Regions from separate parts of the Umezawaea sp. NPDC059074 genome, predicted to be linked through region 1. Evidence: riboswitches for the same ligand, from Rfam matches in the RefSeq annotation. Region 1 holds a riboswitch; the other holds the start of a gene.
The links. A riboswitch is a leader RNA that binds a small molecule or an ion and turns the genes downstream of it on or off. The one in region 1 is predicted to bind S-adenosylhomocysteine.
Positions count from the first base shown of each region.

Region 2: linked by a shared signal. The riboswitch ahead of ahcY (adenosylhomocysteinase) and the one ahead of metH (methionine synthase) in region 1 are both predicted to bind S-adenosylhomocysteine.

Region 1 is NZ_JBHYHC010000004.1:13,666-18,410, forward strand. Features, by position in the region: gene metH (methionine synthase) at 1-1,483, opposite strand, end outside; S-adenosyl-L-homocysteine riboswitch at 1,507-1,585, opposite strand; gene rnhA (ribonuclease HI) at 1,623-2,108, shown strand; gene ACFWW9_RS02905 (alpha/beta fold hydrolase) at 2,151-2,984, shown strand; gene ACFWW9_RS02910 (VOC family protein) at 3,023-3,673, shown strand; gene ACFWW9_RS02915 (RNA polymerase sigma factor) at 3,675-4,745, opposite strand, start outside.
Region 2 is NZ_JBHYHC010000077.1:11,674-16,418, forward strand. Features, by position in the region: gene ACFWW9_RS29355 (NmrA family NAD(P)-binding protein) at 1-80, shown strand, start outside; gene ACFWW9_RS29360 (DUF899 domain-containing protein) at 154-864, shown strand; gene ACFWW9_RS29365 (hypothetical protein) at 964-2,004, shown strand; gene ACFWW9_RS29370 (NUDIX domain-containing protein) at 2,014-2,475, opposite strand; S-adenosyl-L-homocysteine riboswitch at 2,538-2,614, shown strand; gene ahcY (adenosylhomocysteinase) at 2,631-4,091, shown strand; gene ACFWW9_RS29380 (DNA polymerase IV) at 4,088-4,745, opposite strand, start outside.

The DNA.
Region 1 (4,745 bases):
CCTGCTGCGTCAACAGGTCGTACGCGCGGCCGCAGATCGACACCTTGCGCTCGGTCGTGTCGGCCTGGCCCTGCTCGTCGAACGCCATCACGACCACGCCCGCGCCGTAGTCGCGGATGCGCCGGGCCTGCTCCAGGAAGGGCTCCTCGCCCTCCTTGAGGCTGATGGAGTTCACGACCCCCTTGCCCTGCACGCACTTCAGGCCCGCTTCGAGCACGGACCACCGCGAGCTGTCGATCATCACGGGGATGCGCGCGACCTCGGGCTCGGTCGCGATGAGGTTGAGGAACGTGGTCATCGCCTGCTCGCTGTCGAGCAGGTCGGCGTCCATGTTGACGTCGAGGAGGTTCGCGCCGCCGCGCACCTGCTCCAGCGCCACGTCCACGGCCGCCTGGTGGTTGTCGCCCTCGATGAGGCGGCGGAACTTCGCCGAGCCCGTCACGTTCGTGCGCTCGCCGATCATCACGAACCCGGTGTCCGGGCCGATCGCGAACGGCTCCAGGCCGCTGAACCGGGTGCGCTCCGGTGACGCGGGCACGACCCGCGGCGCGAGCCCCGCCACGGCCTGGGCGATCTTCTCGATGTGCGCGGGGGACGTGCCGCAGCAGCCGCCCGCGATGTTGACCATGCCCTGCTCGGCGAAGTCCTTGAGCAGCGCGGCGGTCTGCTCCGGCGTCTCGTCGTAGCCGCCGAACGCGTTGGGCAGGCCGGCGTTGGGGTGGCACGCCGTGTAGGTGTCCGCGAAGCGCGCCAGCTCGGCGACGTGCGGCCTCATCTCCTCGGCGCCCAGCGAGCAGTTCACGCCGACCACCAACGGCTTCGCGTGCTCGATCGCGCTCCAGAACGCCTCGACCGTCTGGCCGGACAGCGTGCGCCCGGAGAGGTCCACGATGGTCACCGAGATCCACAGCGGCAGGTCCGGCGCGACCTCGCGGGCCGCGGCGATGGCGGCCTTCGCGTTGAGCGTGTCGAAGATCGTCTCGATCAGCAGCAGGTCGACGCCGCCCTCGACGAGCGCGGAGATCTGCTCGGCGTAGGTGTCGCGGACCTGGTCGAACGACACGGCGCGGTACGCCGGGTCCTCGACCCGCGGCGACAGCGACAGCGTGACGTTGAGCGGGCCGATCGAGCCCGCGACGAACCGGCCGCCGAACTCGTCCGCGGCCTGGCGGGCGAGCCGCGCGCCCGCCACGTTCATCTCCCGCACCAGGCCCTGGAGGCCGTAGTCGGCTTGGCCGATGCTGGTGGCGGTGAAGGTGTTCGTCGTCGTGATGTCCGCGCCCGCGGCGAGGTACTGCCGGTGCACGTCGAGGATGACGTCCGGCCGGGTGAGGTTCAGCAGGTCGGGGTCGCCGGTCACGTCGTGCGTGTGGTTCTGGAACCGGTCCGCCTTGTAATCGGCCTCGGTCAGTCCCGCGCCCTGGAGCATGGTGCCCCAGGCGCCGTCGAGGACCGCGATACGCCGATCCAGCAGGTCACGCAGGTCGCTCACGGGCAGCCTCCACAGGGGTGGAGGCGCCCTTGCTGACCGGAAGCGGGAACGAGCGTGGCGGACCTGTGGTCCGTTGCAGCGCCTCTCGACCCGCGGCCGAGATTACCGGAAACGGCGGTAGATTGCGGCCGTGGACCAGATCGTGGACATCTACACCGACGGCGCCTGCTGGACCAACCCCGGACCGGGAGGGTGGGGCGCGGTGCTGCGGTACGGCGCGCACGAGAAGGAGCTGTGCGGCGGCGAGGCGACCGAGACCACGAACAACCGGATGGAGCTGACCGCCCCGATCCGGGCGTTGGACCACCTCAAGCGGCCCGTGACCGTGCGGCTGTTCACCGACAGCACGTACGTCCGCAACGGCATCCTGGAGTGGCTGCCGAAGTGGAAGGCCAACGGCTGGCGCACCGCGGCGAAGCAGCCGGTGAAGAACGCGGACCTCTGGGTGCTGCTGGAGAAGGCCGTGCAACGTCACACGGTCGAGTGGCACTGGGTGAAGGGGCACGCCGGGGATCCGGGCAACGAGCACGCCGACCGGCTCGCGCTGCGCGGCCTGGAGGAGGCGCTCCGCGAGGCGGGCCACGACCCGGCGACCTACCGGTCAGCGGCCCGCTGAAAGTCGATTGTCCGGCCGGGACGCCGCTGCGATGATCCGCCGATGCCCACCTTCCCGGCCCGTGACGGCGTCGAACTCGCGTACACCGCCCTCGGCGAGGGGCCGCCGATGGTGTGCCTTCCGGGTGGCCCGATGCTCGACTCGGAGTACCTCGGCGACCTCGGCGGCCTGTCCGCGCACCGGACGCTGATCCGCCTCGACCTGCGCGGCACCGGCGGGTCCGGCACGCCCGCCGACCCCGCGTCCTACCGCTGCGACCGCCAAGTCGACGACGTGGAGGCGCTGCGCGAGCACCTCGGCCTCGACCGGATGGACCTGCTGGGCCACTCCGCGGGCGCGAACCTCGCCGTCCTGCACGCGACCCGCCACCCGTCGCGGATCGGGCGGCTCGTGCTGCTCACGCCGAGCACCTTCGCCCTCGGTCTCGCGGCCACCGCCGACGACCGCCGCGCCGTGATGCTCCACCGGGCCGACGAGCCGTCGTTCGAGGCGGTGTCGGCGGCGCTCGACCGCATCACCGCGGGCCAGGCCGGGCCGGACGACTGGGAGGCCATCGTCCCGTTCACCTACGGCCGCTGGGACGACGCGGCCCGTGCCCACCACGCGGCCGACCGCCGCCACCCCGAGGCCGCCGCGGCCTACGTCGCCGAAGGCGCCTTCGACCCGCCCGCCACCCGCGCGGCGCTCACCGCGTTGACCGCCGAGGTGCTGGTGGTCGCGGGCGGGAAGGACATGGCGACCCCCGCCCGTGTCATCGCCGAGTACGCCGCCCTGTTCCCCACCGCGACCCTCCACACCCTGCCGACCGGCGGCCACTTCCCGTGGCTCGACGACCCGGCGTGGGTCACCACGACCCTGGCGACTTTCCTGCGCTGACGCGGTCGCCGCCGTTACCCTCGATCCGGGGTGGTGACATGACCGAGCGGATCACACCGGAGCAGTTCCACGCCTCCGACGGCGTGCGCGACTGGCGGGTCGTGTTCGCCGCCGCGTGCGCCCACTTCCGCGCCGGTTCCTTCGCCCAGGGCCTCGACCTGGTGATCGCGATCGGCGAACTGGCCGCCGAACTGGACCACGCCCCGGACGTCGACCTGCGCTCCGACGGCGTGACCGTGTCCCTCCCCGCGGCCACCGCGGGCGGGTTCGCCGAACACGACATCACCCTCGCCCAGGAGATCTCCCTGGCGGCCCGCTCCCTCGGCCTCACCCCCGACCCGAGCGCCGTGAAGACCGTCCAGGTCACCATCGACGCCTTGGTCGGCTTCGAGGTCCGCCCGTTCTGGCGAGCCGTCCTCGGCTACCAGGACCTCGGCCCCGAGGACCTGGTCGACCCGCAGGGCCGCGGCCCGTGCTTCTGGTTCCAGGAGATGGGCGCTCCACGCGACGAGCGCAACCGCCTCCACATCGACGTCGCCGTCCCCCACGACCTGGCCGAGGACCGCGTGGCGGCGGCGGTCGCCGCGGGCGGCCACGTCGTCAGCGACACCCACGCCCCGATGTGGTGGGTACTGGCCGACGCCGAGGGCAACGAGGCCTGCGTCGCGACCTGGGTGGGCCGCGACTGAGTCACCCCTCCCCCAGCCTCGCCGCCCGCATCACCAGGTAGTTCCGCTCCGGCGTGCTCGCCGTCCGGGCGGCCGCCGCGCGGTAGTGGGTGATGGCCGACGCCACGTCCCCGGCCATCTCGTGCAGGTGGGCGCGGACGGCGTCCAGGCGGTAGTGGCCTTCCAGGCGGTCGGCGACGGCGTCCAGGAGTTTCAGGCCGAGGTGCGGGCCGTGGACCATCGCCACGGCGACGGCGCGGTTCAGGGCCACCATGGGGTTGCCGGTCATCCGTTCCAGCAGCCCGTACAGGCCGAGGATCTCCGGCCAGTCGGTGTCGGACGCGTGGGCGGCGTCGTCGTGGACGGCGGCGATGGCGGCCTGGAGCTGGTACTCGCCCACGAGGCCCTTCGACAGGGCGCTGGTGACCAGTGCGACGCCCTCGACGATCCGCTCGTGGTCCCAGAGCGTGCGGTCCTGGTCCTCCAACGAGATCAAGGAGCCGTCCGGTGCGGTGCGGGCGGGGCGGCGGGCGTCGGTGAGGAGCATAAGCGCGAGCAGGCCCGCGACCTCGCCGTCGTCCGGTAGGACGGCGTGGACGGCTCGCGTGAGACGGATGGCCTCGGTGGAGAGTTCGCCGCGGTGCAGCTCGTGGCCGATGCTGCTGGTGTAGCCCTCGTTGAACAGCAGGTAGAGGACGTGCAGCACCGAGCGCAGGCGGGGTGCGCGCTCGTCGCCCACGGGCATCGCGAACGGGACCCCGGAGGCCTTCACGCGCTGCTTGGCGCGGCTGATGCGCTGCGCCATCGTGGCCTCGGGGACCAGGAACGCGTTGGCGATCTCGGCGGTCGTCAGGCCCGCGACCGCGCGCAGCGTCAACGCGATCGCGGACGCCGAGGTCAGCGCGGGGTGGCAGCACAGGAACAGCAGGACCAGGGTGTCGTCGCGGTCGGCCACGTCGGCGGGCGGCGGTTCGAGCGCCGCTGCCACGTCCTCGCGGCGGCGTCGGGCCTGGTCGCTGCGGAACTGGTCGGTCATCCGCCGCACGGCGGCCTGCACCAGCCAGCCGCGCGGGTTGTCCGGCACGCCGTCGAC
Region 2 (4,745 bases), on a different contig from region 1:
TGCGGGCGTTGCACCCTGGCCTGATGACGTTCGAGCAGTGGCTGTCCCGACACGGCCGGGCGCGACTCGCGGAGCTGTGACGGGTCGGCTTCGGCCGAACCGATGATTGTCCCCCCGTCCGGAGGTCTACCCCTGTGACGAGAGGAGCTTCCCATGAGCTTGCCCGAGGTCGTTTCGCGCGACGAGTGGCTGGTCGCCCGCAAGGCGCTGCTGGCCAAGGAGAAAGCACTGACGCGGGCCCGCGACGCCCTGAACACCGAGCGCCGCGAGCTGCCGATGGTGCGGATCGACAAGGACTACGTGTTCGACGGCCCGGCCGGGAAGGCGCGGCTGCTCGACCTGTTCGAGGGCCGCAGCCAGCTGGTACTGGGCCACTTCATGTTCGACCCGAGCTGGGACGCGGGCTGCTCGTCGTGCAGCGCGGGCGCGGACGAGGTGTCGGACGGCCTGATCAGGCACCTCAACACGCGCGACACGTCACTCGCCTTCGTGTCCCGAGCGCCACTGGCGAAGATCGAGGCGTACAAGGCGACGAAGGGGTGGACGTTCCCCTGGTACTCGTCGCACGGCAGCGACTTCAACTACGACTTCCACGCCACCCTCGACCCCTCGGTGACCCCGGCCGAGTACAACTACAGCCCGGTCGAGAACGCGGAACCCGGCGAGGCACCAGGTCAGAGCATCTTCCTCCGGGACGGCGACGAGGTGTTCCACACGTACTCGTCGTACGCGCGTGGGGCGGAGGCGACGGGCGGCTCGTACTACTACCTCGACCTCACGCCGTTGGGACGGCAGGAGGACTGGGAACTCCCCAAGGACCGCACCGCCACCGCCCGGACGGCGACGCCGAACTTCGAAAGCTGACTGTCCGGAACACGATCCGACGAACGTTTCCACTCGTCCGGGTGACTCTCCTCGTTCGCCGCTTCCAGAACACTCGGAAGCGGCGAAGGGGGTTCCGGCATGGCGGGCGAACCGGTGATCGCGGTGCAGAGCAAGGTGGGCGAGCTCGAAGCCCTGCTGCACGCGCAAGACGACGTGCAGCCGATGGTGGACCTGCTGGACAAGCCGCCCCGGTCGAAGGACCAGGTGCTGGCCAAGGTCGTCGACGCGGCCGTGCACCTGGCGGAACGCGGCCGCCCGCTGTGGGTGGACATCCACCGGCTGACAGCGGCGAGCGCACTGGGCACGACCCCCGGCGGCGCGTTCGAGCAGTTGGAGGAGAGGGTCGAGGCGAGGTTCGGGCTGATTCCGCCCCCTGGTCCCGCGCTCGTTCCGGTCGTGTCGGAGGACTCCTCCGCCGAGGTACTCGGCAAGGTGGCCAGGCTGCGGCAGCACGAGGACCGGCCCGTGGTGGTGCGGGTGCGCGACGTGACCCTGCCGATCGCCGAACTGGCGAACCGGATGGCGCGCGTGGCCGACCTGACCGGTGCGAACGACCTGCACGTCGTCCTCGACGTCGGGTACTTCGAGGCGGTGACACCACTGCTGCTGAAGAGCGTCGTGGACACCGCCCGATCCCTCGACCGGTGGACCTCGGTCACCCTGCTGGCCGGGTCGGTGCCGACCAACTCGCGGACCGGGTACGCCACCGTGACCGAGGTCCGGCACGAGCTCGGACTGTGGCGCGAGGTGAACCGCTTGGTCGCCGCACCGGTGCGGTACGGCGACTACGGGGTGGTGCACCCCGTGCCCGCTCGGCAGGGTCCCGATTCGAACGCCCGGCAGCCCAACCCCTACCTGCACTACACGATCGAGGGTGGGCGGATCGTGCTTCGCCGCCAGGTGAACCGGTCGTCGAGCGGGGCGTTCGCCGAGGGTTTCGCCGACTTGGCGGGCGAACTCGTGCGGTCGCCCGACTTCGCCGGTCACGACTACTCGTGGGGGGACGAGCAACTGGAGATGTGCGGACGCGGCACGGACAAGGCCGGGACCTCGTCGAGGTGGATCGCCATGGCCACCTCGCACCACATCCGCCACGTCACCCTCGAGACGGCGGCCTGACCTCGGCCTTCACGGCAACTCGAGCAGGCGGTCCAGCAGGGCCGCCTGGGCTTTCACGATCTTGGTTCGGGCGTCCTCCACGGTGAACCACGCGACCCGGTCGACCTCCGGGAACTCCTTCACCTGCCCCGATTTCGGCGGCCACTCCAGTTCGAACGTGCCCGGCACGACGTCGGCCGGGTCGAGGTCGGCGTGCAGGGCCCAGGCCGTGATGACCTTGCCGCCGGACTGCTTGACCTCGCCCAACTCCACCAGGTCGCCGTCCGGGACGGGGAGGCCGAGTTCCTCCTGGAACTCGCGGCGGGCCGCGGCCTCGGGGGTTTCGTCGTCGAGGTACTCGCCCTTCGGGACGGACCACGCGTGGTCGTCCTTCTTCGCCCAGAAGGGCCCTCCCATGTGACCCAGGAGGACCTCGGTGGTCTCGTCGGTCCGGCGGTACAACAGGATTCCCGCACTGCGCTTGCCCGGCATGCACCCGATTGTGCCAACCCGGTCACGTTGACAACGCGCGGGCCGCGTTGCCATGCTGGAAAGGAGTCGAGAGGCGCTGCGACGGGCACGGCCCGCCACGCTCGGCTCGCGACTCCAACCCCAAGGGCGCCTCCTGACACAGGAGGTAGTGGGTTTTGAGTTCCAAGCTGCAGAAGGTCAACGGGATCGAGTTCGCGGTCGCGGACCTGTCGCTGGCGGAGTCCGGCAGGCACCAGATGCGCCTCGCCGAGCAGGAAATGCCTGGTCTGATGGCCACTCGCCGCGAGTTCGCCGAGTCGCAGCCGTTGAAGGGCGCACGGGTCGCCGGCTCGCTGCACATGACCGTGCAGACCGCCGTGCTGATCGAGACGCTGGTGGCGCTGGGCGCGGACGTGCGCTGGGTGTCGTGCAACGTGTTCTCCACGCAGGACGAGGCCGCGGCGGCCGTCGTGGTGGGCCCGAACGGGACTCCCGAGGAGCCGACCGGCACGCCGGTGTTCGCCTGGAAGGGTGAAACCCTCGAGGACTACTGGTGGTGCACCGACCAGCTGTTCCAGTTCGCCGACGGCCTCGGCCCGAACATGATCGTCGACGACGGTGGCGACGCCACGATGCTGGTGCACAAGGGCGTCGAGTTCGAGGCGGCGGGCGCCGTCCCCGCGCCGACCGACGACGACGCGGACGAGTACCGGATCGTGCTGGCCACGCTCGCGCGGTCGCTGACCGAGGACGTGGGCCGCTTCACCCGCATCGCCGCGGCGATCAAGGGCGTGACCGAGGAGACCACGAACGGCGTCAAGCGGCTCTACAAGCTGGCCGCCGACGGCACGCTGCTGTTCCCGGCGATCAACGTCAACGACTCCGTCACGAAGTCCAAGTTCGACAACAAGTACGGCATCCGGCACTCCCTTGTGGACGGTCTGAACCGCGGCACCGACGTGATGATCGCGGGCAAGCTCGCGGTGATCTGCGGCTACGGCGACGTCGGCAAGGGCGCGGCGGAATCCCTGCGCGGCCAGGGCGCGCGGGTCGTCGTCACCGAGATCGACCCGATCTGCGCGCTCCAGGCGTCGATGGAGGGCCTGGACGTCGTGGCGCTGGAGGACGTCGTGCACCGCGGCGACATCTTCATCACCACGACCGGCAACCTGGACATCATCATGGCCGCGGACATGGCCAAGATGAAGCACAACGCCATCGTCGGCAACGTCGGCCACTTCGACAACGAGATCGACATGGCGGGCCTGGCGAAGGTCCCCGGCATCCGGAAGATCGAGATCAAGCCGCAGGTCCACGAGTGGGCGTTCCCCGACGGCCACTCGGTCATCGTGCTGTCCGAGGGCCGCCTGCTGAACCTGGGCAACGCCACCGGCCACCCGAGCTTCGTCATGTCGAACTCGTTCACGAACCAGACGATGGCGCAGATCGAGCTGTTCACGAAGGAGGGCGAGTACGACCGCCAGGTCTACGTGCTCCCCAAGCACCTGGACGAGAAGGTCGCCCGCCTGCACCTGGACGCGCTGGGCGTGAAGCTGACGACCCTGACGCAGAAGCAGGCGGACTACATCGGCGTCACCGTCGAGGGCCCGTTCAAGTCGGACCAGTACCGCTACTAGAACTCCGCGCGCACGCCCAGCAGCCGCACCGGCCTGGTGAACTCGAACAGGTCCGCCACGGCCAGCGCGGCGCTTTCGAGGGCGTGCGCGTCCACGGTCGGGGTCGGCAGCGTCGCGCTGCGGGTGGCGGTGAAGAACGGTGCGAACCGGACCTTCACCGCCACCCGCAGCACCGGACGTCCTTCCGCCGCGACGTCTTCCGCCACCCTCGCCGCGAGCGCCACGACCTCGCGGTCGATGTCCGCGCGGTCGGTCAGGTCCTGCTGGAACGTGGTCTCGCGGCTGCGCGACTTCGCCACGTGCGGGGTCGCCGTGACCGCGGTGTCGGCCGCGCCGAGCGCGAGCCGCCGGTAGTGCGGCCCCATGGCGGGCCCGAACCGCGCGGCCAGCTCCGTGTCGTCGGCTGCGGCGAGCTGCCGCACGGTCTCGACGCCCAGCTCCGCGAGCCGGGCCGTCACGCGGGCCCCGATCCCCCACAGCGCGTCGACCCGCCGGTCGGCCATCACCTCGACCCAGTTGTCCTTGGTGAGCAGGAAGACCCCCGCCGGTTTGCCGAACCTGGTGGCCAGCTTGGCGCGCAACCGGTTGTCCCCGACACCGACCGAGCACTCCAGCCCGGTCGCGGCCCGCACGGCGTCCCGGACCTCCTCCGCG